Regions from separate parts of the Ralstonia sp. RRA genome, predicted to be linked through region 2. Evidence: predicted binding sites of a transcription regulator. Region 2 holds the regulator's gene; the other holds the start of a gene.
The links. The regulator LexA, encoded in region 2, represses DNA repair genes until DNA is damaged. The targets are predictions, from matches to a motif close to ACTGTATNNNNATACAGT.

Region 1: a site for LexA is predicted at 3,390-3,407, ahead of V6657_RS22740 (ATP-dependent helicase). Genes of this name have one in related genera too.

What each region holds. Positions count from the first base shown of each region.
Region 1 covers NZ_CP146092.1:1,011,279-1,026,381, reverse strand. The annotation lists gene V6657_RS22770 (TraB/GumN family protein) at 1-433, shown strand, start outside; gene V6657_RS22765 (DUF1272 domain-containing protein) at 447-755, opposite strand; gene V6657_RS22760 (YnfA family protein) at 872-1,204, shown strand; gene V6657_RS22755 (hypothetical protein) at 1,359-1,667, shown strand; gene V6657_RS22750 (dienelactone hydrolase family protein) at 1,678-2,706, opposite strand; gene V6657_RS22745 (hypothetical protein) at 2,799-3,278, shown strand; gene V6657_RS22740 (ATP-dependent helicase) at 3,430-5,580, shown strand; gene mdtD (multidrug transporter subunit MdtD) at 5,581-7,017, opposite strand; gene fumC (class II fumarate hydratase) at 7,205-8,590, shown strand; gene V6657_RS22725 (HAMP domain-containing sensor histidine kinase) at 8,625-9,923, opposite strand; gene cqsA (alpha-hydroxyketone-type quorum-sensing autoinducer synthase) at 9,920-11,209, opposite strand; gene speD (adenosylmethionine decarboxylase) at 11,425-11,844, opposite strand; gene V6657_RS22710 (hypothetical protein) at 11,841-12,029, opposite strand; gene V6657_RS22705 (DUF4178 domain-containing protein) at 12,026-13,477, opposite strand; gene V6657_RS22700 (SPFH domain-containing protein) at 13,553-14,602, opposite strand; gene V6657_RS22695 (DUF350 domain-containing protein) at 14,641-15,039, opposite strand.
Region 2 covers NZ_CP146091.1:1,949,284-1,964,386, forward strand. The annotation lists gene V6657_RS09585 (hypothetical protein) at 1-92, opposite strand, end outside; gene V6657_RS09590 (PhoH family protein) at 206-1,924, shown strand; gene V6657_RS09595 (hypothetical protein) at 2,044-2,469, shown strand; gene V6657_RS09600 (C40 family peptidase) at 2,633-3,352, shown strand; gene V6657_RS09605 (inorganic phosphate transporter) at 3,424-4,434, opposite strand; gene V6657_RS09610 (DUF47 domain-containing protein) at 4,449-5,075, opposite strand; gene V6657_RS09615 (replicative DNA helicase) at 5,225-6,613, opposite strand; gene rplI (50S ribosomal protein L9) at 6,757-7,209, opposite strand; gene rpsR (30S ribosomal protein S18) at 7,234-7,521, opposite strand; gene priB (primosomal replication protein N) at 7,525-7,851, opposite strand; gene rpsF (30S ribosomal protein S6) at 7,893-8,261, opposite strand; gene V6657_RS09640 (asparaginase) at 8,355-9,347, opposite strand; gene V6657_RS09645 (ferredoxin--NADP reductase) at 9,486-10,262, opposite strand; gene lexA (transcriptional repressor LexA) at 10,516-11,169, shown strand; gene V6657_RS09655 (hypothetical protein) at 11,288-11,470, shown strand; gene V6657_RS09660 (cupin domain-containing protein) at 11,796-12,107, opposite strand; gene V6657_RS09665 (dipeptidase) at 12,124-13,854, opposite strand; gene V6657_RS09670 (DUF4440 domain-containing protein) at 13,993-14,385, shown strand; tRNA gene V6657_RS09675 (tRNA-His) at 14,428-14,503, opposite strand; gene dusA (tRNA dihydrouridine(20/20a) synthase DusA) at 14,593-15,103, opposite strand, start outside.

The sequences.
Region 1 (15,103 bases), on a different replicon from region 2:
CAGCGTCCACCTGACCATCGTGCCGCTGGAAACCCTGGCCGACCAACTGCGTGTGCTGGACGAGATCGTGCCGAAGAATGAAATGGTGCAGCAGTTCGACACGGAGCTCGACGCCATTGAATCAGGCGAGGCGCGCACGCAAACCCTCACGCTCGCCAACGCCTGGGCCGATAGCGACCTCAGCACGCTGGAGCGCTATCCGCAGTGGTGCGATTGCCTGAAGACGCCATCGGACAAGCGCGCCTTCAAGCGCCTGGTGACCAACCGCAACCGCGCCATGGCCGACAACATTGCCCGCGTGCATGCGCGTGGCCAACGTGTGTTTGGCGCCGTGGGCGCGCTGCATATGATCGGGTCGCAGGGGTTGCCGGCCCTCATGGCGGCACGCGGGTTTACGGTCACGCAAGTGCTGCCGCCGGCAGCTTCGCACTAACCTGCGCTGGGCGTTAGCGCTTCTCTGGTGGGGTCGCCCCGACGGCGGCCGCCAATTGCGCATGCGCGGCCAAGTCGGCCGGCCGATGCTTGACCGTGGCACTGGCTGGATGGTTGCCAAGAAAATTGCCGTTCTTCCAGTTCTGGGATGGACGGATTGGCCGCGCGGTAAAACCACCACCGCAGTTCGGGCACACGTTGCCGAGCACACCATCCGCACAGGCCACGCAGAACGTGCACTCGAACGAGCAGATGCGGGCGTTGGTGGCGTCGGGTGGCAGCGCGGTGTTGCAGTGTTCGCAGGTGGGCCGGAGTTCAAGCATGGGGTCCCCAATCGTGTTGTTGTTGGATAAGACCGCAACAATACCGAGAAACCACCGCGCCCGCGCATGCCACAATCGGCACCCTCACCTGATTGCCCCGGCACCGACTCATACTCGTGGACTTCCTCCGCATCGCCCTCCTGTTTGCCGTGACCGCCCTGGCGGAAATCGTCGGCTGCTACCTGCCGTGGCTCGTGCTGCGTCAGGGCAGGCCCATCTGGCTGCTGCTGCCGGCAGCGGCGTCGCTCGCGCTGTTTGCCTGGCTGCTGACACTGCACCCAACGGCGGCCGGGCGCACGTATGCGGCGTACGGCGGTATGTACATCGCTGTGGCGCTGGTGTGGTTGCGCTGGGTGGATGGCATTCCCCTCACGCGGTGGGACATCGGCGGCGCGGCCATCGCGCTGATCGGCATGGCGGTGATTGCGCTGCAACCGCAGGCAACTTGATCGATTGCGCGCGATATTTACGCTTTCCTGACCAAAACGGAACGCTAAGCCACGACTATCATCGGAAGGAGGATCATTGCTGTCGGCAACCGCGCAGTCAGTCACTGCGGCCGATTGCCGTCAATTCAGTCCTTTTTGTCGATGGAGGGCCTCCATGCCTGCCGCAATCCTTAAACACCTTGTCGTGGCATCGGCGTTGATGTCCGCAGCCATGACCGCTTCTGCGCTCACGACGTCGTCCACCACCTTCTCCGATCAGGAGCTTCAGGCGATGCTTGCGCAAAGCCGGCCGGTGCAATCCGACCAGACTGCCGAGCCGACCTCAAAGCCGAGGCTGCGCATCGGCCTGTCCGATTCGAGCACAGAACTCGTGCTGCCATGGTTTCTTGCTGAACTCGTCAACGCCGTGAACCAGCGCACCTCACCTCAGGATCTGGCAAAAAACCTGCGCGACGGAATCTGACTGCCCCGCCTCAATGGCCGGGAAAGAAAACCTCTCGCACAAAGGCCTGCACGTCTTTACGGGACTTCTGGTACGCGGCCTCGTTGCGTCCCACATGCGCGCCCAGCGACATGCACCCAGCGAAGAAATCCCGGAGCTTGGCGGGTTCAATGACTTCGCCAGTGCGTTCGGCGGTTACCGTCCATGTATCGATGTCCCACCGCACAACACCGCATGACGTTGCCTTCGTAGCCCGGCCCAGGTAAGCCAGCGCAACTGTGCTGTCCCACCCGTGCCGAGCGCTGTCATAGCGGATCGTCCGCACGGGCACACCGGCATCTGCGTAGCGCTTGGCCAGTTGTTCGCACGGCTCAGGCATCACGTAGTCGTCATCTGCCCCCACCAGATTGAGCATGGGCGCGCGGCTCAATTCAGGCGACCAGTACACCTGGCTGCACGCCGCATACACCGGAATGTGCAGCGCAAACTTGAGGTCGCTCTTGATCACGGCGCGCCGCAGCGGCTCTTCTTCCGTCTGAAAGGCCACCGTACCGCCACGCGAGAACCCCATGATGCCGATACGCGCTGGGTCGATGCGCGGGTGGGTCGCCAGCAGTTGCAGCGCCTGGTAGGCATCGACCATGTCGGCCGAGTGGGGCACGCGCGTCTGGTCTTCCACGGTGCGTTTCACGCCGCGCGGTTCGAAGATGTAGATGACAAAGGTGGCGACGCCGACCTCGTTGAGTGCCTGCACCCATTGCGCCATGGCGGGTTCCACACCACTGCTGCCGTGCACGAGCACGATGGCGGGCACCTTGGCGGCATCCGTCTTGGGCAACGACAAGTCTCCCCAGATTTTCTGCTCAGGCCAATTCTGCCGACGCTCGCGCGCCAGATCGAACATGGTCTTGGGGGTGAAGCTGTTGAACTCGATCCGACCTTGGGTGTCCGGTTGCAGCGCCTGTGCCACCGCCATGGGCGACAGCACGACAGCAGCCAGCCATATCAGACATGAAACCCATCGGTTGAAGTGCGATGCATGACCCGCTTCGTATCGCATGACACATCCCCTTGCGCAGATGATGGTTGATGTCCCGTAGAACCATCTTAGGGAGAACCTCTGGCACCGCAATACCATGTGCCACCGGGTACATGCCGGCGGTCGTCTTGCCGGCTGTACGCCCATACAACGACTTCATCCAGTGCTACCTGACGGTGAACAGCCGCAGCAGATCGCCGATCTATCTGTACGGCGAGTCGTACGGCACTCCGCGCACCAACATGCTGGCGCTGGCGCTGGAATCGGCGGGCGTGCACCACACCGGCATCGTGCAGCAATCGTCCATCCTGAATTACTTTGCGGATGCGGTTGAAACCACCGCCATCGAAAACTCGAGCGCAGGGTTGAAGCTCGCGACCACCGGCGACCAACTGCAGCAGGAGGCCCAGCAGCGCATTGTGAAACGGCTGAGTGCAAACGCGGCGCTGAGCAAGGGTGGTTCGATCACCAAAGCGCAAGCCCAAGCCAGCGGTCTGGGCTATGTGGCAAAGCACTTTGACCAGATCGACACCGCGCAATCAGGCCAAGCCTCGATCAGTGATGTGCAGCGGTACGTGCAACAACGCCACTAAGCAGGTCTGACGCACGCAAGCGGGTCTTGCCGTGCGCAAACACGGTGGTGTCGCGCCCGTTGCAAGGGTGTGACATCACCGTTCTCGCTTTTGATCGACGGATAGCACAGTGCTGTATATTTATACAGTTATTTTCTGTGACGCCCCCGCCGTGCTTTCCGCTTCTCCCAACCCTGACACCGCCAATGACCCGGTCACCCCGGGTTACCTGGCCCAACTGAACGACCAGCAGCGCCAGGCGGTCGAGTTCGGCATTTCCGGGGCGGATGCGGCTGAGACCGGGCCGCTGCTCGTGCTGGCCGGCGCCGGATCGGGTAAGACACACACGCTGGGCTGGCGCGTCGCACACCTGGTCGCCAACGGGGCGGATCCGCAACGCATCCTGCTGCTGACGTTCTCGCGCCGGGCTGCGAGCGAGTTGTCCAATCGCGCCGGCCATCTGCTGGCGCGCGCCATGCAAGGCGAACGCACCAACAGCATCCTCAATGCTGCCGGCACGTCGTACCAGACCACCCTGCCCTGGGCCGGCACGTTCCACGGCATCGGCGCGCGCCTGCTGCGCGAATACGCCGAGCGCGTCGGCCTCGCCCCCGATTTCACCATCCACGACCGCAGCGATTCTGCCGATCTGCTCAACGTCGTACGCCACGAGCTGAACCTGTCGACCAAGGAGCGCCGCTTCCCGCTCAAGCAGACCTGCCTGGCCATATACTCGCGCGCCATCAATGCGGAGAGCCCACTCAACGCCGTGCTCAAGCACCACTTTCCGTGGTGCGCGATGTGGGAAACACCGCTGCGCACACTGTTCGACGCCTACGTGGAAGCCAAACAGGCGCAGCACGTGCTCGACTACGACGACCTGCTGCTGTACTGGCACGCGATGGTATCCGATGCCGAACTGGCCGCCGAGATCGGCGCGCGCTTCGACCACATCCTCGTCGACGAATACCAGGACACCAACCGGCTGCAGTCATCCATCCTGCGTGCGCTGCGCCCGGACGGCCGTGGCGTGACGGTGGTGGGCGACGATGCGCAGTCGATCTACGCATTTCGCGCGGCGACGGTGCGCAACATCCTCGACTTCCCGCGCCATTTCACCCGGCCGGCGCATACGGTGCTGCTGGAGCGCAATTACCGCTCGACACAACCGATTCTCGATGCGTCGAATGGCGTGATGCGCTTCGCCACGGAGCGCTTTGCCAAGACGCTGTGGACAGACCGCGCATCCACACATCGCCCGCGGCTAATCTCGGTGCGCGATGAAGCCGAGCAGGCGCGCTGCGTGGCCGAGCAGGTGCTGCATCAGCGTGAAGGCGGGCTCGCATTGAAATCGCAAGCGGTGCTGTTCCGCACGGCCAGCCACAGTGCGCCGCTGGAGATCGAACTCACCCGCCGCAACATCCCCTTCGTGAAATACGGCGGGCTGAAATTTCTCGAAGCGTCGCACGTGAAGGATGTGCTCTCGGTGCTGCGCTGGGCCGAGAACCCGCGCAACCGCATCGCCGGGTTTCGCGTGATCCAGTTGCTGCCGGGCGCAGGCCCCGCCACTGCCGCACGCGTGCTCGACGCCATGGCCGAAGCGGTGGACCCGATTGCAGCGCTGCTCGCGTACGAGCCCCCCGCCCGCCTGGCCGGTGACTGGACCGCGTTGATGGCGCTCATGCAACAGCTGCGCGCACCGAAAGACAGCCTGGAATGGGCGAGCGAACTCGAAGCCGTGGGCACCTGGTACACGCCGCACATGGAACGCCTGCACGACGATGCCGCCGTACGCCAGGGCGATCTGGACCAGCTCGCCCGCATGGCCGCCACCTACGCCACGCGCGAGCGCTTCCTGACGGAGATGACGCTCGACCCACCCGAGCTGACCAGCGATGAATCCGGCGCCCCATATCGCGATGAGGATTACCTGATCCTCTCCACCATTCACTCGTCAAAGGGCCAGGAGTGGAAGGCGGTGTACGTGCTCAACGCCGTGGATGGCTGCATGCCTGCCGACCTGGGCGCCGGTTCGCACGAGGAATTGGAAGAAGAGCGCCGCCTGCTCTACGTGGCCATGACGCGTGCGCGCGAGCACCTGGACATCCTGGTGCCGCAGCGCTTCTATGTCACGCAGCAGACGCCCAATGGCGACCGGCACATCTATGCGTCGCGCACGCGCTTCATTCCGCCTGCGCTGCTGCCGTTGTTCGAGGCCTGTGCCTGGCCGCCGCCCGAACCCGGTGCGGACCCAGCAGCCGAAGCCCGCGCCGCCGCCAAAGTCGATCTCACCAAGAAGATGCGCGGCTACTGGCAGAAGTGATCACTCGACGTCCACCTCAGCCCGCTTGAGCACCTGCGCGGGCTCTGCGTGCGAAAGCTGCGCGAAGATCCACGCCGCCGCCGCGGTCATGAAGCCGACGCAGACGAAGGTCTTGTGGAAGGCCGCCAGCGTATCGCGCCCTTCCGGCCCGACGGTAAAGTCGGTAAAGCCCGTGAGCAACGCGCCGGCCGCGGCCACCCCCAGGCTCATTGACAACATCATCACCATGGAGAGCATGCTGTTGCCCGAGCTGGCATGCGGCCCACTCAGGTCTTTGAGCGTGAGCGTGTTCATGGCAGTGAACTGCATCGAGTTGAACGTGCCGAACAGCGCCAACTGCACGATGCGCAGCCACACTGGTACATCGGGCGTCATCACCGCAAAACTGGCCATCGTCAGGCCCACCATGAGCGTGTTGGTGAACAGCATGCGGCGATAGCCAAAACGCTTGATGGCCCAGGTGCCCAACGGTTTGGCCGCCATGCCGGCCGCGGCCACCGGCACCATCATCAAGCCGGCCTGCAGCGGTGAGTAGCCCAGGCTCACCTGCAACAGCAGCGGGATCAGGAACGGCATCCCACCGGTACCGATCCGCGCGAACAGGTTGCCGAGAATGCCGATCGAAAAACTCGGAATTGCAAACAGCGAGCGCGGAAACAGCGGCCCCGCCTTACCCTCAACCGTGCGCCCCGCATGCAGCCAGTACGCGGTGAGCGCCGCCAGCCCGAAGATCAGCAGCACCAACACCGTCGCGTGCTGAAAGCCCAATCCCGATAGCCCGTCGAGCGAGAACGACACCGCCGCCATGCCAAACGCGAGCATGGCGTAGCCAGTCCAGTCGAAACGGCTCTCATCGTCTGCGCGCACATCGGGCATGACCTTGAGCGTGACGAGCGCACCAGCCAGGCCCACCGGAATGTTGATCAGGAAGATCCAGTGCCACGACACCGCCTCCACCAGCCAGCCACCCAGCGTGGGGCCGATCAGCGGGCCGATCAGCCCCGGAATGGTGACGAAGCTCATGGCCGGCAGAAACTGCTCGCGCGGCACCACGCGCAACACCGTCAGCCGCCCGACCGGCATCAGCAATGCACCGCCCACGCCCTGCACCACGCGCGAGGCAATCAGCATGTTCAGGCTGCGCGACTCCGCGCACAGCAGCGAGCCGATGGTGAACAGGAAGATGGCCGCAAAGAACATGCGCCGCGTGCCGAAGCGGTCAGCCAGCCAGCCCGAGGCGGGCATCAGCATGGCGGTCGTCAGCGTGTAGGCAATGATGACCGACTGCATCTTCAGCGGGCTTTCCGACAGGCTGCGCGCCATGGCCGGCAATGCCGTATTGACGATGGTGGAATCCAGCGTCTGCATGAAGAGACCAACCGCCACCAGCCAGAGCAAGGGTTGGAGGGACTTGTCGACGGAAACGGAGGTGGACATGGCAGGCAGGGGCAGCAGACTTCGTACGGCGCCGAATTGCACGACGAGGCGACATTGTGGCGTGTACGGCGCTGGTCCGCAAACCACGCAATGTGCCGGTCACCCTACAGCAAACGCGGGCACTAGGAGCAAACCCGCCGCCTATACTGGTGGGCGTTCGTCCCAGTCACCCTCGTGCAGACCTGCCATGACCACCCGTACCGAACGCGACACCTTTGGCCCCATTGAAGTCCCCGCCAATCATCTGTGGGGCGCGCAGACGCAGCGCTCGCTGCAGAACTTCGACATTGCGGGCGACCGCATGCCGCGCGAACTGATCGACGCGCTGGCTCGCATCAAGCGCGCAAGTGCCGCCGTCAACCACCGATTGGGGCTGCTGCCGGCCGAGAAGGCCAACGCCATCATCGCTGCGGCGGATGAAGTCATCGCGGGCAAGCACCCGAACGAATTCCCGCTGGTGGTCTGGCAGACCGGCTCCGGCACGCAGAGCAACATGAACATGAACGAGGTGCTCGCCAACCGCGCCAGCGAACTGCTGGGCGGCGAGCGCGGCGAGGGCCGCCTCGTGCACCCGAACGACGACGTCAACCGCAGCCAGTCGTCCAACGACGTGTTCCCGACGGCAATGCACGTGGCGGCTGTTACCGCCATCACACGGCACCTGATTCCGTCGCTGCGCACGCTGCGCGAAACGCTTGCCAAAAAGGCGGCGGACTTCGACGACATCATCAAGATCGGTCGCACGCACCTGCAGGACGCCACGCCGCTCACGCTCGGCCAGGAGTTCTCCGGCTATGTCGCACAACTGCAGCACAACGAAACGCACCTGAACGCGGCGCTGCCGCACCTGTGCGAGCTGGCGCTGGGCGGCACGGCAGTGGGCACCGGCCTGAACGCGCCGGCCGGCTACGCCGAACAGGTGGCTGCCGAGCTGGCTAACCTGACCGGCCTGCCCTTCGTCACCTCGCCCAACAAGTTCGAAACCATGGCCTCCGCCGATGGCCTAGTGCATGCGCACGGCACGCTGAAGACGCTGGCCGCCAGCCTCACCAAGATCGCCAACGACATCCGCTGGCTGGCGAGCGGCCCGCGCAGCGGCCTGGGCGAAATCTCCATCCCCGAGAACGAGCCGGGCTCGTCCATCATGCCCGGCAAGGTCAACCCCACGCAGAGCGAAGCCGTGACGATGCTGTGCGCGCAGGTGTTCGGCAACGATGTCGCGGTCAACATTGGCGGCGCATCCGGCAATTTCGAACTGAACGTGTTCCGCCCGATGATTGCCTACAACTTCCTGCACAGCACACGCCTGTTGGCCGACGGCATGCGCAGCTTCAACGACCACTGCGCCGTGGGCATCGAGCCCAACCGTGCCCGCATCGACGAACTTGTGCAGCGCTCGCTGATGCTGGTGACGGCGCTCAACCCGCACATCGGCTACGACAAATCCGCGCAGATCGCCAAGAAAGCGCACAAGGAAGGCACGAGCCTGCGTGAAGCGGCACTGGCGCTCGGCTATGTCACGCCCGAGCAGTTTGATGCGTGGGTGCGACCAGAGAATATGGTCGGCCGGTAAGCCGCGGGCAGCCCCGAGCCCTGCGCCAGAAGCATCAGCGCGGGTTCGGGAAGCGGATGCGGAATTCGGTGTACTCGTGTTCGACCGACTTGCACGAAATGCTGGCGCCCCAACCACGCAGCACCTTTCGGCAGAACATCAGGCCGATGCCCGTACCGCGATGCGCCGGGTAGGAGAAGAACGGCTCGAACATCCGCTTGAGCACGGTCGACGAGATGCCCGACCCCGTATCGCGCACCACGATCTCGAAGGCGCGTGGCAGCCGTTCATAGGCAATGTAAAGGTCACCCTTGCCCACGCGCTGGATCGCCTCCAGCGCGTTCTTGGTCAGGTTGGTGATGATGTGCTCGAACAGGCTTGCGTTGCCAAGCACCCGCACACCGATGCTCGGTGCAATCGACACTAGTTCCCGCGTACCAGGCTCAAACGGAAAGGCCGCGATGGCGGAACAGATCGCCTCGTGCGGATCAAACCAGTTGATGCTGACGGTCTGCGGATCCTTTGAATTGGCGACCAGCAGCTCGATGCTGTTGTTGGCACGCACGACATCGGTACGCATGCGTTCGACCGCATGCTGTACTGCCGGCAGGTCTGGGTGATCGGCCGATACCAGCTTGGGCAAGCGGTCCTGAATGCCGCGCGCTGTCAGGGCTAGGCTGGCCAGCGGCGTGCGCAACTCATGGGCCACTGTGCCCAACGCCAGCGCCACGCCGCGCTGTTTCTGCTCAGCCAGGATCTGGCGGTCCAGCTTGATGACGACGAGCACGGCCATGACAAACGCCACCACCGGCACCTGCTCCAGCAGCGCATGCCACGGAAACGCCGCCACTGCGTTGCCTGCCAGCAAGAACAGCCCCGTCGCAGCCACGGCACCACTGATAAGCGAAATCAGTGCAAACGCCGTGCTGAAGTGGAACAGGATGACGACGGCAATGACCACCGACTCCGCCCACACCATCGTCCCGGCGTTCTCGAGATAGAAGAAGATGAACGCGAAAGGCAACCCGGCCGTGATGGCAAACAGGGCATAGGCCGGCAGCCACTTGTATTGCGACAGCCGGTTGGCAAACAGCAGCGGGATGAACAGCAGCGTGCAGATGGCGCGCAGCCAGACGTTCTCATACGGCTGCGGAAAAACGACCGACCAGATCACGAAGTACAACGGGTGGCCGAGCACCCCCAGCGCACCCACGAAGCGGATGCGGCGCAGCCGCGCCGCGCTCTCTTCGTCAAGCAATGCCGCGCTCGTCAACGAGGCAGCGAGGTACTGCCAGACGCTGGCCGGCCAGCGACCCGGATTGTCTGCGGGGACTCCACCCACTGTGTTCGTCATGCGTTCGCCAAACATGCATTGAGTTGAACGGCGGCTGCAGGTCTTCGCATCCGGCGCGTGGACGCCCAATCGTCCAGCCCCACCCGATCACGAATCTCTGCCAGAACACCAAGCAGCCGCCCGATCTCTGCGGGCGTGAGCTTGGCATGCAGCGTCAGGCGCACCAACGCCCGGTTTCTGGGCGTAGCCGGCGCACAGAATACCGCACCAAAGATGCCGTGGGCCTGCAATGCATCGCGCAGCACCTTGACCTGCGGCTCGGGCCCCGCCTCCAGCCCGATGATCTGCTCGGTGCCGTCACTGATGTTGTAGCCCAGCGCGGCGATACCTGCGCGCACGGAGCGGGTGATGGCATGCAGACTTTCGCGACGAGCCTCCGCCGCGCCAATGAAATCCGCTGCGGCCTCGAACCAGGCCAATTCGTGCCGCAGCAACCCCGAACTGAAAATGGCCGGGCGAGCCTCCACGGCAAAGAAATCCTTGAACAAGCCACTGCAGGCGACAAACCCCGCACGGCCGGCAAACGTCTTGGCCAATGACGCCGTGCGAAAGTGCACACGGCGCTCCAGCCCCAGTTGCACTACCAGCCCCGCCCCGCCTGGCCCGTGCGTCCCAAGTGAATGGGATTCGTCCACGACGATGACCGAGCCGCTGGCCTCGGCCGCCACCACCAGCGCCGTCAACGGCGCCACGCTGCCGGTCGTGCTGTAGACGGAATCCACCACGATGATGCCGGGGCCGGTCCGCTCCAGTTGCCGGTTCAGATGGTCCACATCGTTATGGCGAAATGGCACCGGCACCGCGCCGGCTGCCGTAATACCCTCCCACAGCGAGGCATGCGCCGCCATATCGATATAGACAGGCACGGCTGGTCCCGCAATGCACTGGATCAACCCGACATTCGCGGCCCAGCCGGATTGAGCGATCAAGCCGGCCTCGGCGCGCATCATGGCAGCCAGTCGGGCTTCCACCCGGCTCTGCGGGGTATCGCCGTGCTGGAACACGGCCGACATGAGCAGTTCGTGCTCATGCCCAAGCAGCGCACGCGCCTGTGCGCGCACCAATTCCCGCTCGCCGAGCAGGCATAGGTAGTCGTTGCTGTTCAGGAACAGGGCATCGGGCCCTGGCGTGCGGCCGTGGAGCAGGTGGTCTCCGCCCCAGAGCTTGCCCATGCGATCGTCATAGTGACGCCGCATGCGAACAGCGATCCAGTCCGGCAGCGCCGGCGCGGCAGGAGAAGGTGTGGGGAGTAATGCAGAAGAGACGTGCGTTGGCAGCGTGGTCATGGAGGCCTCGTCGGGTTGGTAATGGAAGGACCAAACACCGATGGCCTTGCATCGACCACCGGGATGCAATCCGAACAACCATCATGGCACGTCAATGCGTACGCATTTCCCCCCACGACGAGGTGCCTGCCGGCGCCAGTTCAAGGCGACGGCGGCCAAGCCCACTGCCTGCTTGAAGCGTGGGCCGAAAACGATATTGGATTAAACCGAATGCTTTAGGCGGATGCGCTACCGCGCTGCGCGACACGCACGTCGACACGCTCCGGTGCCAGCGCACGCTCAAACACGGCACGCGCGCCATGCGTCGTGCCGGTGCCGCACATGAAGGCATCAATGGCGGCAAACCCGTGCTCGGGCCACGTGTGGATCGACAGGTGTGATTCCGCCAGCAGCAGGACACCGGTCACCCCGCCCTGTTCACCGGCAGGCGCGCCCACACGCAGCGAATCGAAGCGATGGAGATGCGCATGAAGAATGGTGGCGCCCAGCGCGGCGGCGGCCTCGCGCAGCGCGGCCTCCAGTGCCTGGGCATCGCGCAGCAGCGCAGGCGCCACGCCATACAGATCGAGCAGCAGATGCTCGCCCACTGCAGCAGAGGTTGCTGCGGCGTGCGGCGTCGCGTCCGTGCGCGTCACTTGTGGCCCCCGCTGAAGCCACCGCCGTAACCGCTGCCGCCCGACGACGAGCCCCCCCAGTACGAAGACCCGCTGGTGCTGCCGCCATACGACGGCGTGCGCGGGGCGGCAAAGCCAGCTTTCCAGTCCATGACCGTTGCGCCGATCACCACACACACGGCATACAACACGAACCAGCCTTTCATTCCCCGCCCCCGACCTTGGCGACCAGCCATGCCGGCACGATCAGCATCAGCGCTGCAAAGAACGTGATCACAAACACCGAGCCCGGCGCCATGAAGAACGGCACCAGATTCAGCAAGCCGAGCAGTACGCAGGACACCACGGCCACCGTCATGTAACCCGAGGCCGAAACGTCCTTGACCGGTTCGGCGACCACCTTGCCGAACCATGCCTTGATCTGCGCGGTGCTGACAGGGGTGCTCCGGGACCAGCTCAATTCATGCGCATCGCTCTCTGCGGCAAGGCTTTCCTGGCCGGCCGTGTATTCGACCACGCGGGTCTGGTCACCGGCCTGCACGCGCCAATTGAAGGCGCCGGCAGCGTAGGTCACGCGTGCGGTGTAGTCCTCGTCGCGGGTGTACTGCGTGTTGCCGAGCGTCGCCTTGCGGCCGTCGGTCTGCGTGGGCCAGCGGTCGAGCACGTTGGCGCGGAACCAGCCGTCGTCGGTTTCGACCATCCACGTGAAGCCACGCTTGGGGGTGTATAGCAGGTATTCGAACCACTCGCCGCCGCCGTCGACCACCGTGCGGCGCATCACGCCGATCACCTGCCATTGCTGGCCGTCGATGAGCGCCTTGTCGCCAAGCTCCAGCGTGGTGGCGACCTGCGGCACAGAGCGGGCGCGGGCAATAATCTCGCCGCGCGGCGTGGCGGCATCGATGGCCGCGCCACAGCCGGGGCACAGCACATGCCCGGTCACGCCGGGGCTGAACGGGATCGACGTGCCGCATTGCGGGCAGTCGAGGTTGGTGAGCTTGCGGGGGACGCGGCCAGCGGTTTCCTTGATCTCGGCGTCGGTGCGCAGGAGCTGGCACTTGAGCGCTTCGAGTGTGGTGGCCTCGCCCAGGTAGAGCGTGGGCGCGGTGCCGTCGGAGTAGTCGAGCGTGATGAAGGCGTCTTCGCGGCGGCCATCGGCCACACGCGCGTGCCAACCCTCGCCCACACGGAAGGGCAGTTCACCCTGGCCACCGGTGCAGTCCGCCTCGCGCACATCGGACAGCGTGAACTGCTTGCCGTCAGCATCGTAGAGCTGGCCAGGGCGCAACGTTTCGAACGCCACGGCGTTGTGCGGCACGCCACGCGAGAAGGTCATGGTGACTTGGCCTGAAGCCTCGGCCAGCCAGCCATCGGTGCCGTCGTCGAACAGCACGTACCACTCGTTCCAGAAGCCCGCGTCGTAGCGCAACTGGATGCGACCCACGACGGTGAAGGCCTTGTTCTTGTAGCGCCCGGTGGTGCCGATCTGCACGCGTGCGTAGTCCTCCAGCACGGCAGACATCTTGCCGATGTCGGACAGCATTTCGCCGTCGCGCAGCAGTGTGCTCTTACAGAAGCTGCACACCGTCATCACGGCAGCGGCGGACTTCAGTTCCACCGGCGCGCCACACGCCGGGCAGTTGGCATGAAACATGGTCGGGTCGTTCGATTGCACAGCAAAACGGGCGGCTAGCTGCGCCGCCCGGTCATTCGATCAGCAAGGCTGCGCTCAGCCCCCGGTCAGTGCCTTGAGCACGGCGGCCTTGCCTGCATCGAAATCAGCCTGGGTGATGAGGCCCTTGTCGAGCAGATCCTTGAGCTTGGTCAGGCGTGCGGTCGGGTCGTCGGCAGCCGGAGCGACCGGTGCGGCGGCAGCCGGTTGTGCAGCAGCGGGGGTAGCCGATCCGGCACCGCCCTGCACAGCGGTGCGCAGGCTCTCGGCCATCGTCTGGCCCATTGCCAGGCCTGCCGCCAGACCCGCGCCCGTGCCAGCGATGCCACCTTCGTTCTGCGCAGCCAGCGGCAGCGATTCCGCCGCCTGATACTGCGTGAAGCGCCCCATGTCGCCGGTCATGTCCATGCTGATGCGGCGATCCATCGCGGCCTGCAGTTCGTCCGGCAGCGTGACGCTGGAGACCTGGAAGCTGTCGAGCGCCAGGCCGTACTGCGTGAACTGCGGCGCCAGGGTCTCGCGCACCTTGTTCGACATCAGCGTCTGGTTGGCGGCCAAGTCCAGGAACGGCACACCGGATTCGCCAAACGCCGTGGCCATGGCACCCATGATGACGGGGCCAAGCTGGGCCTCGACTTCATCGACGGTATAGATGTCGCGCGTGCCGCTCACCTGCTGGTAGAACAGCTTCGGATCAGCCACGTGGTACGCATACACGCCAAAGGCGCGCAGGCGGATCATGCCGAAATCCTTGTCGCGCACCGTCACCGGCTGCGGCGTGCCCCAGCGGCGGCCGAGCTGCTGGCGCGTGCTGAAGTAGTAGACGTCCGACTTGAAGGGAGACTCGAACAGCTTGTCCCAGTTCTTCAGGTAGGTCAGGACGGGCAGCGTCTGCGTGGTCAGCTTGAAGGTGCCGGCGCCGAAGACGTCGGCGATCTGGCCTTCGTTGACGAACATCGCCATCTGCGAGTCGCGCACGACCAGAGCGCCGCCGTTCTGGATTTCCATGTCCTGCATGGGGTAGCGCCAGGCGAGCACGCCGTCTTCGCTCTCCGTCCACTGCAGGATGTCAATAAACTGCTTTTTGATAAAGCTGGACAGGCTCACAGGAAACTCCTTCGCGATGATTCGCGGTGCAGGAACAATCAGGACAGGCAGGCAGCGTTGATCACACCAACGGCCAGCGCACTCACGCCGAACAGCATACCGGCGGCGGTGTTGTTGTGCTCGATCTGCAGGCGGTAGTCGGGCATCAGGCGCGTGAGCACCACGAAGACGACCAGTTGCACGACAGACGCCATCACCGACCAGAACAGGAACGGCAGCAGGCCATCGGCGTGCGCGATGCTCGATGCGATGGTCAGCACGAAACCGAGCAGCGCGCCGGCCAGCGACAGCGCTGCGGAAACGTTGCCTTCACGGATCAGCTTGAACTCGTCGTACGGCGTCAGGCGCAGGTAGACGAAGAAGAAACCGGCAAACACCACAGCACCCGCCAGCAGGTGCGAGGCATAGGCGATCACGGAAGCGGTCATATCGGGCATGGGCAGAAGGCAAACAGCCTGGGCAGTGCGCAAGTGGCGCCACTATAGCGGCTGATCCGTCGCT
Region 2 (15,103 bases):
TCGTGCAACTTGCTGTGGCGCTCATTGTGGTACTCACCCAGGCCGCCCCACCTCTCGCAGGTCATGGCGGCTTTTTTGTGGCTGTCGTTCATGCGCACCTATGCGCGCTGCGGCGGCCCTTTCCCATGTGTTTTCCACCAGCATCGCCTCGCCATGAGCGGGCGCGGTGTTTCGTCGTTGTTCCCTCCAGAGAGGTAATCTAAGCATGCCGCTGCCGACCATGCCCACCCAGCCAGCCCAATTGCTAGACCCGGCTGAATTCAAGCCTTTCGGCAAAGCCGGAAAGCCCAAGGCGGGTCAGGAACCTCGAAAACCGGTGCCCGCGCTGGAGCGCGAGGCGCTGTCCGAAACTGGCCGTGCACAACCCAAACGCAGCACGGCCCGCGCCCGTTCGGGCGAAGCTTCGCCAATGGCCAAGGAAGACGCCCGCCAGCGCCCGACCATCGCCACCAAGACCGTCGACAGGGTGCCCGCCACCGACAAGTCGACCGAAACCGCGGCCCGCCGCCGCGCCCGTCGCGACGAGGGCCCGACCAAACTGTTCGTGCTCGACACCAACGTGCTGATGCATGATCCGTCGTCGCTATTCCGCTTTGAGGAACACGACGTCTATCTGCCGATGATGACGTTGGAGGAGTTGGACAACCACAAGAAGGGCATGAGCGAAGTCGCGCGCAACGCCCGCACGGTCAGCCGCACGCTCGACCAGTTGGTTGCCGGCACGGACGGCGTGATGGACGAGGGTTTACCGCTCGAAAAACTCGGCAACCGCGATGCGCAAGGGCGCCTGTTCTTCCAGACGCGCCTGAACGACATCAAGCTGCCCGACGGCCTGCCGCAGGGCAAAGCCGACAACCAGATCCTGGGGGTAGTGGCCGCGCTGCAGCAGCAGCGCCCGGATCGCAACGTCGTGCTGGTGTCGAAAGACATCAACATGCGGATCAAGGCGCGCGCACTCGGCCTGCCAGCAGAGGACTATTTCAACGACCGCGTACTGGAAGACACTGACCTGCTCTACAGCGGTGTAATGGCCCTGCCCGCCGATTTCTGGCAAAAGCACGGCAAGAACATCGAGAGCTGGCAGGACCCGAAGACGGGTACGACGTTCTATCGCCTGTCAGGCCCGCTGGTGCCGTCGTTCCTGGTCAACCAGTTCGTCTTCTTGGAGCCGAATGACGGCAGCCTGCCGCTGTACGCGCAGGTCAAGGAGCTGAACGGCAAGACCGCCGTGCTGCAGACGCTCAAGGACTACACGCACCAGAAGAACAACGTCTGGGGCGTGACCGCGCGCAACCGCGAGCAGAACTTCGCGCTGAACCTGCTGATGCATCCGGAGGTGGATTTTGTCACGCTGCTGGGCTCAGCAGGCACGGGCAAGACGCTGCTGGCGCTGGCGGCGGGCCTTGAGCAGGTGCTGGACCAGAAGCTCTACAACGAGATCATCATCACGCGCGCCACGGTGCCCGTGGGTGAAGACATCGGCTTCCTGCCTGGCACGGAAGAAGAGAAGATGCAGCCGTGGATGGGCGCCTTCGACGACAACCTCGAAGTCCTGCAGAAGTCCGACGACAACGCTGGTGAATGGGGCCGCGCTGCCACACAAGAGCTGATCCGCTCGCGCATCAAGGTCAAGAGCATGAACTTCATGCGTGGCCGCACCTTCGTCAACAAGTTCCTCATCATCGACGAGGCACAGAACCTGACGCCCAAGCAGATGAAGACGTTGGTTACGCGCGCGGGCCCGGGCACGAAGATCATCTGCCTGGGGAACATCGCGCAGATCGACACGCCGTATCTGACGGAAGGTTCGTCCGGTCTGACCTACGTGGTGGATCGCTTCAAGGGCTGGAGCCACAGCGGTCACATTACGCTGGCGCGCGGTGAGCGTTCGCGACTCGCAGATCACGCGTCGGACGTGCTGTAACCGCCATACCGCGACGGGTTCGCCCGTCGCAAACCGTTGTGCCACAAGGCCGTGCAATTGCGCGGCCTTTTTCTTGCTGCGCACTTCTTGCCGATCATTCACCTGCAGGAGGCTCGATGATGTTCACGCAGCGAAATCCGCAGTTCCGTACGCGCTCGACATTACCCTGGGTCGCGCTGGCGATGCTGTTGTCCGCCGGCGCGTCCACCGCGCTGGGCAACAACCTCACGCCGCAGACCGCTGGTCAGATCAGCTACGTCTGCGGTGGCGTTGCTCAGGATGAACAACAGGCCTTGAACGCCGAAGCGCGCAACTACAACTTGTCTCTGCTATTCACACAGGGGCCGCGTGGCGAATACCTCGCCGACGTTGACGTTCAAATCACCCGCCATGGCAAGGAAGTGGCAAGTTTCCGCGCCGATGGTCCGCGCTGCCTGATCAAGGCACCACCGGCCAGCTACAACGTCATCGCCACCTACCAAGGCACCACCAAGCGCGTCACCGTGCAGACCGGCAGTACACGGAACGTGCAGCTGAACTGGTAACACCGCCCGCAAACCGCGACGCCATCGGGGCAAATTCCACAGACCCGCGCCCCGCTTGGCGTTGCGCCTCACCAACACGCCGCGTGGCCTGCGTTGGCCCGAATTTGGCATTTCGGGCGCCGAGCGCATAGCATGCGAGCTATCCGGACTTTCCTGATGGCGCATGCAGACGCGGCACAGTTCTCCTCATGGCAACACCCGACTGGCAGGCGCCGCCCTGCTGGCGCTGGTGTGCCTGCTGTCCGCCTGCTCATCGACGCCTACCCGCTCCACCGCCTCCCGCGATACCACCGGGCTGCGCACACGCGGCGCCACGATCAATGATCCGAGCGCAGGGCTGGAGGAAATCTCCATCGAGGCCATGGCGCTGGTCGGCACGCCGTATCGCTACGGTGGCAATACGCCTGACACGGGCTTCGATTGCAGCGGACTCGTGCGCTACGTCGTGCAGCGCGCCGCCTCGGTCAATCTGCCCCGTACCGCTGCTGAGATGGGCCGTCGCGGTACCTCGCTGGAACGCCGTGACGTGGCCTCGGGCGATCTCGTCTTCTTCAACACGACGGGCCAGCCAAACTCGCACGTCGGCATCTACGTTGGCCAGAATCGTTTCGTGCATGCCCCGGCGACCGGTGGCACGGTGCGTCTGGAGGACATGACCAAGTCCTATTGGGCGAGCCGCTACATGGGAGCACGCCGCGTGGTGGCGGTTGGCAATCTGCCGGATGCCCCTGCGCCTGCTGTCGCGCCGATCCCGGCAGCGCCTGCAACACCAGCACGGATGATCGACGACGACCCGCTGGGCGCCCTCGCCCGCGCACGCAGCACACCGTCCAACACCGTACCTGTGGACGACGACCCCATCGCCCGCTTCGCCACGCAGTAGCGCGCCGGCATTCCCAAAACAAAACGCCCACCAATTTGGTGGGCGTTTCGCTTTACGCGTTGGCAATCGATTTACAGCACGTGCCGGCCGATCCACCAGGCAATCGCCGCCATGAACGCGGACGCGGGGATCGTCAGAATCCACGCCCAGACGATGTTGCCGGCGACACCCCAGCGCACGGCCGAAGCCTTCTGCGCCGAGCCCACACCGACGATGGCGCCAGTGATCGTATGCGTGGTCGACACAGGCACGCCCAAGGCTGATGCGAGGAACAGCGTCAGCGCGCCACCGGTTTCAGCGCAGAAACCGCCCACCGGCTTGAGCTTGGTGATCTTCTGCCCCATGGTGCGCACGATGCGCCAGCCGCCCATCAGCGTGCCCAGGCCGATCGCCACATAGCAGCAGACGATGACCCACACCGGCGGCTCCGCAGCCGTGGCCGATGCGTAGCCACCCGCGATCAGCAGCATCCAGATGATGCCGATGGTCTTCTGCGCGTCGTTGCCGCCATGCCCCAGGCTGTACAGCGAAGCCGACAGCAACTGCAGCCGCCGGAACCACCTGTCCACCTTGGATGGCGGCGTTCGGAAGAACAACCACGACACCGCCACCATCAGGATCGACCCGAGAATGAACCCCAGCAGCGGCGAAATCAGGATAAAGGCCACCGTCTTGAGCAGACCGCTCGCGACCAGCGAACCCGTACCGGACTTGGCAACAGCCGCGCCAATCAGACCGCCAATCAGCGCGTGCGATGAGCTAGACGGGATGCCGTAGTACCACGTGATGATGTTCCATGCGATGGCGCCCACCAGCGCCCCGAAAATGACGTAGTGGTCGACGATCGATGGATCGATGGTGTCCCGACCCACCGTCGTTGCCACCTTGAGGTGGAAGATGAAAATGGCGATCACGTTGCAGGCTGCGGCCATCGCCACTGCCTGCTGCGGCTTGAGCACGCCGGTCGACACCACCGTAGCGATGGAGTTGGCCGCATCATGGAAGCCGTTCATGAAGTCGAACACGATGGCCAATCCCACCAGTAGGACGACCACCCAGAGACTGATCTGAAGCGTATGCATGAGGCGTCGTCTCGTCAGGCGTTTTCGAGCACGATGCCTTCGATGATGTTGGCGACATCCTCGCAACGATCGGTGACGCTCTCCAGTTGCTCGTAGATCGCCTTCAGCTTGATCAGCAGCTTGATGTCGTTCTCGGTGCGGAACAGCTTGGCCATGGCGGCGCGCATCACGCGGTCGGCTTCCGATTCGAGGCGATCAATCTCTTGCGCGATGGTCAGGATCTGGCGGCCGTTGTTCATGTCGCTGAGCAGCGCCACGGCCTTGCGGACTTCCTCGCAGCAGGCCACGCAAATGTTAGCGAGCTGGCGCGATTCGTCGGTCACGTTGGTCACGTCGTACAGCGAGATCGTGAGCGACACGTCCTCCATCAGGTCGAGGATGTCGTCCATCGTCGTGATCAGCTTGTGGATCTCGTCGCGATCGAGCGGCGTGATGAAGGTCTTGTGCAGCAGCTCGACCGTGTCATGCGTGATGCGGTCGGCCTTCTTCTCGAAGTTCTGCACATTGCGCGCATGCATTTCTGCATTGGGCAGATCGTTGACCAGCTCCTTGAGCGCATGGGCCGCCTTGACGGCGCACTCGGCGTGCTGGTTGAAGTATTCGAAAAACTTGCCTTCGGTGGGCATGAAGCGACCGAACATGATGATCCTTGAAAACGGAGGAATGCAGACGTCGTAAAAACAGCGCCGGACGGGATCACCGCGGGCGCTGTCATCAAAACGCAATATTTTACCGGAACCAAAGACGTACCAGACGTGGCACGTTGTGGCAGACCGACAAGAAAAACAGATTACGTATCGTTGTCGAAGAAGGCGTTGCCGCCGGTGAAGTTATCGAACTTCGTGTATTCACCCAGGAACGTGAGACGAACCGTACCAATCGGCCCGTTACGCTGCTTACCGATGATGATTTCGGCAGTACCCTTGTCTGGTGAATCCGGGTTATAGACCTGGTCGCGATAGATGAACAGAATCACGTCCGCATCCTGTTCGATAGCGCCGGATTCCCGCAAGTCCGACATCACCGGGCGCTTGTTCGGGCGCTGTTCAAGGCTTCGGTTCAGCTGCGACAGTGCGATCACCGGGCAGTTGAGTTCCTTGGCCAGGCCCTTGAGCGAACGCGAGATTTCCGAGATTTCGGTCGCACGGTTTTCACCACCGCCCGAGCCCGACATCAGCTGCAGGTAATCGATGACGATCAGGCCGAGCTGCCCGCACTGCCGCGCGAGGCGGCGCGAACGTGCACGCAATTCCATTGGGTTCAGCGCGGGCGTTTCATCGATGAAGAGCTGCGCGTCGTTCATCTTCTGGATGGCGTGCGTCAGGCGCGGCCAGTCTTCGTCAAGCAGACGCCCGGTCCGCAAGCGATGCTGGTCCAATCGGCCGACCGAACCCAGCATACGCATGGCGAGCTGCGTGCCCGCCATTTCCATCGAAAACACTGCCACCGGCAGGCCCTGCTCCACGGCCACGTGCTCGCCAATGTTCAGCGAAAACGCGGTCTTACCCATCGACGGACGGCCAGCCACGATGATCAGGTCCCCGCCTTGCATACCGCTGGTCATGCGGTCAAGGTCAACGAAACCCGTCGGCACGCCCGTGATGTCGCTCTGGTTGTCGCGGTGGTACAGCTCGTCGATCCGCTCAACGACCTGCGTCAGCAGCGGTTGAATTTCCAGGAAGCCTTTCTGTCCGCGCGCGCCTTCTTCGGCAATCGCGAACACCTTGGATTCCGCCTCGTCCAGCAGTTGACGCACATCGCGGCCCTGCGGGTTGAAGGCGCCGGCGGAAATCTCATCCGAAATCGTCACCAGCTGGCGCAGCACACCACGGTCACGAACAATCTCGGCATAGCGGCGAATGTTGGCCGCACTCGGCGTGTTCTGCGCCAGCGCGTTCAGATAGGCCAGCCCCCCCACCTCTTCTGCCTTGCCGACGACCTGCAGTTGCTCATACACGGTGATCACGTCAGCCGGCTTGGCCTGCGAGATCAACTTGCCGATGTGATGGAAAATCAGCCGGTGGTCGTAGCGATAAAAATCGCCTTCGTTGATGAAATCGGCAATGCGATCCCAGGCGGCGTTGTCCAGCAGCAGCCCGCCGAGCACCGATTGTTCGGCCTCGATGGAATGCGGGGGCACCTTGAGGGAATCGAGCTGGGGATCGGAGGGCGCGTTCATGGCGGGATTATAGCGGCGCTGCTCGGTCTTCAATCTGAACCCCTGACACAAATGACAACAAAAAAAGGCAGAGACTTTCGTCCCTGCCTTCTTGACTCGCGCTGGCCGATTGCCCGGACGGCAGCGAGGTGCAGCGTACGTGCTTAGACGGTCTCGCCTTGCACCGATACGTTCACGTCGACTGCCACATCGGTGTGCAGCGACACGACGACCGCGTGGTCGCCCGTGGTCTTCAGCGGGCCATTCGGCAGACGCACTTGCGCCTTCTCGACCTTGAAGCCTTGCGCAACCAGTGCGTCAGCGATGTCGTGGTTGGTGACGGAGCCGAACAGACGACCATCCACACCAGCCTTTTGCGACAGTTGCAGCGTCAGGCCGTTCAGCTTTTCGCCTTCGGCTTGTGCAGCGGCCAGCTTTTCAGCGGCCAGCTTTTCCAGCTCAGCGCGGCGAGCTTCGAATTCCTTGATCGCCGAAGCCGTTGCACGGCGTGCTTGCTTTTGGGGGATCAGGAAGTTACGGGCGTAACCGTCCTTCACACGCACCACGTCGCCCAGGTTACCCAGGTTGATGACTTTTTCCAGCAGAATGACTTGCATCGTTTTTCTCCTTATCCGCGCCGATTACTTCTTGTGCTGATCGGTGTACGGCATCAGCGCGAGGAAACGCGCGCGCTTGATGGCCGTATCGAGCTGGCGCTGATAAATCGCGCGCGTGCCGGTCAGGCGGGCCGGAGTGATCTTGCCGTTCTCGCCGATGAAGTCCTTGAGCGTTTCGACATCCTTGTAGTCGATTTGCTCAACGCCTGCCACGGTGAAGCGGCAGAACTTCTTGCGCTTGAACAGCGGGTTTTGCTGCGTGAAGCGCTTCTTGTTCTTCGCGTCGCGCTGCTTCTTGTTCATGAATGCCATGATTCAATCCTTTACGAATACGTTACATCCGGAGATGTGAAAGACCAGTGCCTTGCTGCTGCGGTGCTTGCGAGCCAGGAATCCAACGCAATCCAGGACGGTGCCCGGCGCGATGCGGTCCAGAACGGAGGCCATCTTGCCGGCACCCAGCGCTTCGATCGAAAACTCGACCTGTCGCGCCGTCTGCGCTTCCATCGCTTGCCCGCTGTAGGTCAGCAAGCAATTGACGATGGGCACGCCGGCTGGGGTGTATCGCATCACCTCGCGCTCGACCAATGTGGCGACGAGCTGCAGGCGGTTGATGGCGTTGTCCCCGGGGTTTCCGTTCATGCTCGCGGCGCGTGATCAAACGGTCGCCGCACCGCGCGGCATTAGGCGGCCTGTTCGGTCTGAGCGGCGGCCTTCTTGGCCTCTTCGCGTGCCACTTCCTTCATCATCGGCGACGGAGCCGTTTCAGCCTTCTTGGTCTGAACGATGAGGTGACGCAGCACAGCGTCGTTGAACTTGAACGCGTGCTCGAGCTCAGCCAGGGTTTCCTTGCCGCACTCGATGTTCATGCACACGTAGTGAGCCTTGGCCAGCTTCTGGATCATGTAGGCCAGTTGACGACGGCCCCAGTCCTCGACGCGGTGCACTTGGCCGCCTTGCGTGGTGACCGTGCTCTTGTAGCGCTCGATCATCGCAGGCACTTGCTCGCTCTGGTCCGGATGGACGATGAAGACGATTTCGTAATGACGCATTGACGCTCCTTGTGGATTAAGCCGCCCGGGCGTCACACTCCGGTGCAGCAAGGTTGGTTAGCTTGCCATTATACGCAGGCTTTGGCGATTTTTTCAATACCGATCAATGACTTGCTGCAGGGAGGCAGTTTCTGCCTGAGCACGCCCCGCCGCGAGAAGCAGCATCAGCAGCACGCGCGCCTTGTACGGATTGAGCGTGCCCGTGGAGGCCCAGCCCTGCCCATTGGGTTGCGCGGGCACGACGCCCGCGCCGGTACGTGTCGAACGCAGCACAAACACGCCTTGCTGGCTAGCGCGCTCAAGTGCGGCCTCGAGATTCGTGTGAATCGAGCCCGCACCAGTGGCCGCAATCACCAGCCCCTTCACGCCGGCCGCGACCAGCGTATCGACCAGTCGCGCATCCGGCTGCGCATAGCTCGCCAGCACCTCGACCCACGGCCATTGACCCGCCTGCGGCATCGGCAGCACGTCAGCCGATGCTGGGCGCTGGGTCGCGCGCGAAAACTGCACCTGCGTGTCCAGCACAAAACCCACCGGACCACTATCGGGCGAGACAAACGCCTCCACCGCGTAGGTGTGCCCCTTCTGTACGTCACGTGCCGCATGCACGCGCTGATTGAGCGCCACCAGCACACCGCGCCCCCGCGAGGCCGGACTGGCCGCCAGTCGCACGGCGTTCAGCAGGTTCAGCGGACCATCCGCCGACAGCGAGGTCGACGGCCGCATCGCGGCGGTCACAACGATGGGCACATCGGTCTGCTGCGTCAGGTGCAGCAGCATGGCCGTCTCTTCGAGCGTATCCGTGCCGTGTGTGATGACCACGCCATCCACGCGCTCGACGTCGATCCAGTGGCGGATGCGCGCGACCAGTCTCTCCCACACATCGAAGGTCAGGTCTTTGCTATCAATCTGTGCGACCTGCTCGGCGCGCACATTGGCAATGCGCTCCAACCCAAGCTTGCTGGCGGCAAGCAATTGATCGATGGGCACAGCGCCGGCACGGTAGCGGGCGGCAGCGCCAGCATCATCAGCGGACCCAGCGATCGTGCCGCCGGTAGCGAGGATAGCAATGGTAGGCAAGGACATCGTTGCGAACATGCGTGGTGGACGAGGCGCGCATTGTATCCGCGCGCCCCTCCTTTGCCGACGCGGGATTGCCCTTGGGCAAGCGCTAAAGCAAAACGCCGGCACTCAGGCCGGCGTTTGCAACAGAAGCAGCGGCGCTTACTTCTCGACGAAGGCGCGTTCGATCACGTAGTCACCGGCCTCACCCATGCGCGGCGAAATCTTGAAACCACGCGCATCGAGCAGCTTGCAGGTGTCTTCCAGCATGGCTGGGCTGCCGCAGATCATGGCGCGATCCACGGCCGGGTCCATCGGCGGCAGGCCAATGTCGGCGGATAGCTTGCCGTTGTCCACGAGGTCCGTCAGGCGGCCCATGTTGCGGAACGGCTCGCGCGTGACGGTCGGGTAATAGATCAGCTTCTCACGCACCTGGTCGCCGAAGAATTCGTTGTTCGGCAGTTCGCTGGTGATGAAGTCGGCATAGGCCAACTCGCTCACTTGGCGCACGCCGTGCAGCAGCACGACCTTTTCGAAGCGCTCGTAGGTATCCGGGTCCTGGATGATGCTCATGAACGGCGCCAGACCAGTGCCGGTACCGAACAGGTAGAGGTTCTTGCCAGGCAGCAGGTCATCCAGCACGAGCGTGCCGACCGGCTTCTTGCTCACCAGCAGCTTGTCGCCCACTTTCAGGTGCTGCAGGCGCGAAGTGAGCGGGCCGTTCTGGACCTTGATACTGAAGAACTCCAGATGCTCTTCGTAGTTCGGGCTGGCAATGCTGTAGGCACGCATCAGCGGCTTGCCCTCGACTTCCAGGCCGATCATAACGAAGTGGCCGTTGTGGAAGCGCAGCGCCTGGTCGCGCGTGGTCTTGAAGCTGAACAGGGAGTCGTTCCAGTGATGGACGCTCAGAACGGTCTCTTGATTGAATGCGGACATGGTGACGTTTGGCCAGCCCAACGAGGTTCAATCGGGCTATGTGGCAGTGCAAAATACGGTCAAGGCCTTGATTTTATGCGATTCCCCTCAGCCGCGCCTGTATGGATTGCGCATAAGCTTCTAACCAGCCGCACAGGTTTTGACTTGGGTCAGAGGCTGCGGCGCACCCGCGCAACATGCCGCAACGAAATCACTTGCGCTTCCCGCGTCACTGTATAAAATCACAGCACCTGTTCAAATATACAGTACGCCAATGGCCACCCTCACCCCCCGCCAGCAGCAGATCTACGACCTGATCCGCCAGACGATCCAGCGCACCGGCTTTCCGCCCACCCGCGCTGAGATTGCCGCGGAGTTTGGTTTCTCGTCGCCCAATGCCGCTGAAGAACATCTGCGGGCGCTGGCGCGCAAAGGCGTGATCGAACTGACGCCTGGCGCCTCGCGCGGCATCCGGCTACGTGCAATGGGCGATGACGCCAGCCAGCATCAGTTCTCGCTGCCGTCGATGGGCCTGATGCAATTGACGTTGCCGCTGGTTGGCCGTGTGGCTGCCGGTAGCCCGATCCTGGCCGCCGAACATATTGATCGGCAGTACCAAGTCGATCCGTCACTGTTCTCGGCCCAACCGGACTTCCTGCTGAAAGTGCGCGGCATGAGCATGCGCGACGCCGGCATCCTGGATGGCGACCTGCTGGCCGTGCAGCGCGCGACTGAAGCCTCCAACGGCAAGATTGTCGTTGCTCGCCTGGGTGACGACGTCACGGTCAAGCGCTTCCAGCGCAAGGGCCGTCATGTTGAGTTGATTGCCGAGAATCCAGACTTTGAGCCGATCCACGTCGATCTGGATCGCGACGAGTTTCATCTGGAGGGCTTGGCTGTCGGCCTGATCCGACCAGCCGCCCCGTAAGCCTGAGGCGCTCGCGCGCCGCTTTCCCTTGTTGCTTGCCCTACCCGGAGGTGAGCCGTCGGCTCGCCGGGGCAGAGTCTTGCCGCCCGCTTTTTCACCCGAACTCACGAGGTCTGCCATGCGACTCGGATCGATGTCTTCCCGCCGCCCGGTGCATCCGGTGCCCTACCGCCAAACCCAGGGCGTGCGCATCTATCAGGGGGAACAACGCCGCACGATGGTCGGGAGCATGGCCGCGATCTGCCGCATGCTGGACGCCATTCCGACAGCGGCACGCCCGGCTGGCGCCGAACACTATTGATGCCAGTGCGTCACCTAGTGGCCCCGATCAGGGCATTCCCCAATGCTGCCGCCGCAACTGATTTCATACACTGGCCGGGCCCTGAGGACAGGGCTTTCTTCAACTGATTTTCGGCCCGCCATTTGTGCGGGCTGTTTTTTCAGTCCGCATGTTGATGCAGCGCCACATTCGCGAATGTTTCGCTGGCAAAACGGACGTTTACCCGGATTTTGTTTGGCGTGCGTGACAGTAGTATTGCTAGTGCCCTCAGGGGCAATTGAGATCGCTGAATTCGAAGCCCGCAGATTGCGGGCTTTTTTTTGCGCCGCAACCCACCACCCAGCATCTACACGCTGCCAGCTTTCTCCACCACGAGAATCCGCGCCGCACCGCGTGGATGCGCTACGTGCTCGCAGCCAATGCCCGCAAAGAAGATGTCACCCGGCTCAAGCACCGCAACCTTCTCCGCGCCAGCCTCTCGATAGCGCATGTCGACGGTACCGTCGAGCACCACGAAGACCTCCTCACCATCGTTCACGTGCCAGCGATACGGCTGATCGGTCCAATGCAGGCGCGTCGTGATGCCACCCATATTGGCGATGTCGAGCGCACCCCAGGCGCGCTCTGCGGTGAACGACTTGGCGCGGATGATCTTCATGGCGATCGTGCGACGTTTATTGCATCGACGGCAGGTTGCCGATGCGCACCAGCATCTCGGTGAACATCTGCATATCGAGGTCGAGATCCGGCACTTCCTTGTACTCGTTGGCGTTGTGTGCGGTGTACTTCTTGCCGGGCATGGCCGGACCGAAGTTGATCGCGTTCGGCATCAGCTTGGCGGTGGTGCTGCCGGCAGTCGGCACAGGCTTGGCGTCCAGACCCGTCGTGTCGCCGTAGATGTTGAGCAGCGTCGACAACCACGCGCCCTTCGGATCGCGTGCCATCCAGTTGCCCTGGTCGTGGTTGATTTCCAGCGCGACGTGGTTGGCGTTGGCCCATGCATTGATCTTGCCGGCAATCTCGCCGCGCAGTGCGTCGGGCGTCTTGCCACGCGGCATGCGCACGTTGGCAGTCACCTCCACGCGGCCGTTCTTGTCGCCGATCACGGTAGGCGAGATGGTGAGCGGGCCCATGAAATCGTCCTTGTAGGCGACGCCGATAGTGTTGCCCAGGTAGTCGGTGCCGTAGAGATCGGTCAGGTAGCGCACGGCATGGGCGTAGGCATTGTCGGCCAGCCCCAGATCCGCCGCGCGCAGGAACAGCGCCAGGCGCGGTAGCGGATTCACGCCCTCTTCCGGGCGCGAGCCGTGCGCCGAGGTACCAGTAACCTTCACGACGATGCTGTCTACGTTGCGCGTGATGTCGATCGAGAATTTGCCCTGCGCTGCCAGGCTGCTCACAAAGGCATCGCGCTTGGCTTCGAGCGCGGCGGCAGCTACGCCCAGATCGCCGCCCTTGAGCGTGGCCGTCGCCGTCTGCGGGATGGAGCTGGCCGATGCCGCACCGGTCATCGAAACGATCGCCGTACGCGCGGCATCCCCAGCCTGCGCGGGGAAGAACACCTTGAGTGCACCTGTACCCTTCTCAGCCACCACGGCCGGGTACTTGCTATCGAGCACGATGTTGTATGCAGGCAATTGCGTGCGCTCGCGGTAGTACTTCATGCCATCGCCGCCGGTTTCTTCGGTGGTCTCGATCATCAGGCGGATCGTGCGTGCGAGCGGCACGCCGCTGTCCTTGACCGTCTTCATGGCGTACAGCGCGGCGGCAATCGAGCCCTTGTCGTCAATGGTGCCGCGACCGTATAGCAGGCTGCCCACGCGCGTGACCTTGAAGGGATCGAGCTTGGTGCCATCGCTGAGCACCCATTCTTCAGCCTTGGCGGGCACGACGTCGGCGTGCGTCAGGATGCCGAATTCATCTGAGCCAGTGCCGGGCAGCGTGACTTCGAACACGCGGTTGTCGACGTTGCGGAATTTCAGGCCGAAGTCGTTGGCCATGCCCTCGATAAGCTTGCCAAATGCCACGATGGCGGGGTTCTCGTGCTGCGGGATCTTGTCGTCGCGCACCGTGGGCAGCGCGACCATCTTCTCGATCGAACCGATCACGGCCTGCTGATTGTGCAGGCGGTTGTACACGCCAAGCAGGCGGCCGATGTTGACGAGGTCATCACCGGTCAGCGTAGCCTTCTTTTGATACGCAGCAACGCTGCCCGCAACCTGCGGATCGGCCTTGGCTGCGGCAGCAAGGAAACTGTTGAGGTCAGCCGAGGCCTTGGATTGTTCGGCCACAACCAGCGCGTCGAGCTGAGGTTTCTGGAGCGTGGCAGCAAAAGCGCCGGCACCAAACGCGAGCGACAAAGCGACCGTCAGCGAAGACAGGCCCATATGGACAGTGCGTTGCATTGAAACGTTTCCGAAAAAGGCGAAGGCGCCATCATAGGGGCGATGCCTGACGCGCGCATTGTGCAGCGCCGCAACCCCGGCTTCGCGGACCGCGCAGCGATGCGGTTATGCTTGAATCTTTCCCAGGAGGCTCGCCGCATGGAACCGTGTCTGGACACTGCCCCCACCCTGCTCGAGGTGCTGGAGGAACTGCGCAAGCGCGAACCCATCTTCCACCGCCCGGAGTTCGGCACCCGCCGCGAAGATTTCGAGCGCATGACAACGGAGGATTTCTGGGAAGTCGGCGCTTCGGGCCAACGCTACAGCCGCAGCTATGTGCTCGGCGTGCTGGATGCCCGGCACGGGCACATCGGGGAGGAATTCTGGCAAACGCGTGACTTCCGCTGCCAGGAGATCGCGCCGGACAACTACCTGCTCACCTACACGCTGGTGCAATCGAATCGCACGACACGGCGGTCAACACTTTGGCGACGCACGATGGATGGCTGGAAGGTCGTGTACCACCAGGGAACCATCGTGGCAGATGCCTGAACGCAAAAAAGCCCGCAAGAAGCGGGCTTTTCTACAAATCTTTGGGGTGACCGATGGGATTCGAACCCACGACAACCAGAATCACAATCTGGGACTCTACCAACTGAGCTACGGCCACCATTGTACGAACAGCTTGAACTGATTGCTGCCCGACGAAAAACGAGATTATACAAACATTCTTCCGGCGTGACTAGGGGGTGGCGCAATTTATGCGGTGACCGCCTCCTCGCCCGACTCCTCACCACGCCGAAGGTAGGCTCGCGCCTCATCAAACAACGCATGCGCATCGGCTAGCGTCTTGACGCGGCCGAGCGCCTTGGAGTCCGACAGCACCCGCCGCCAGCCACGCGCCCCCGCCACGCCGCGATACAACCCCAGCATGTGCCGCACCGCTCCACCCGCGTAACCACCACGCTCCACCCAGCGGCCGACGTAGGCAATCATTGCGTCCTCCACCTCGGCGCGCGTGAGGGCTTGCGTGCCGGCATCGTAGTAGCGCGCGTCAAACGCAGCCATCAGGTGCGGGTGGTGATACGCCTCGCGGCCGATCATCACGCCGTCGACATGCTCCAGGTGCGTGTCGATCTGCTCCAGCGTCTGCACACCGCCATTGAGCAGGATCTCCAGATGCGGGAAATCACGCTTGAGCTGGTAGACCACCTCGTAGCGCAGCGGCGGAATCTCGCGGTTTTCCTTCGGGCTCAAACCCTTCAGGATG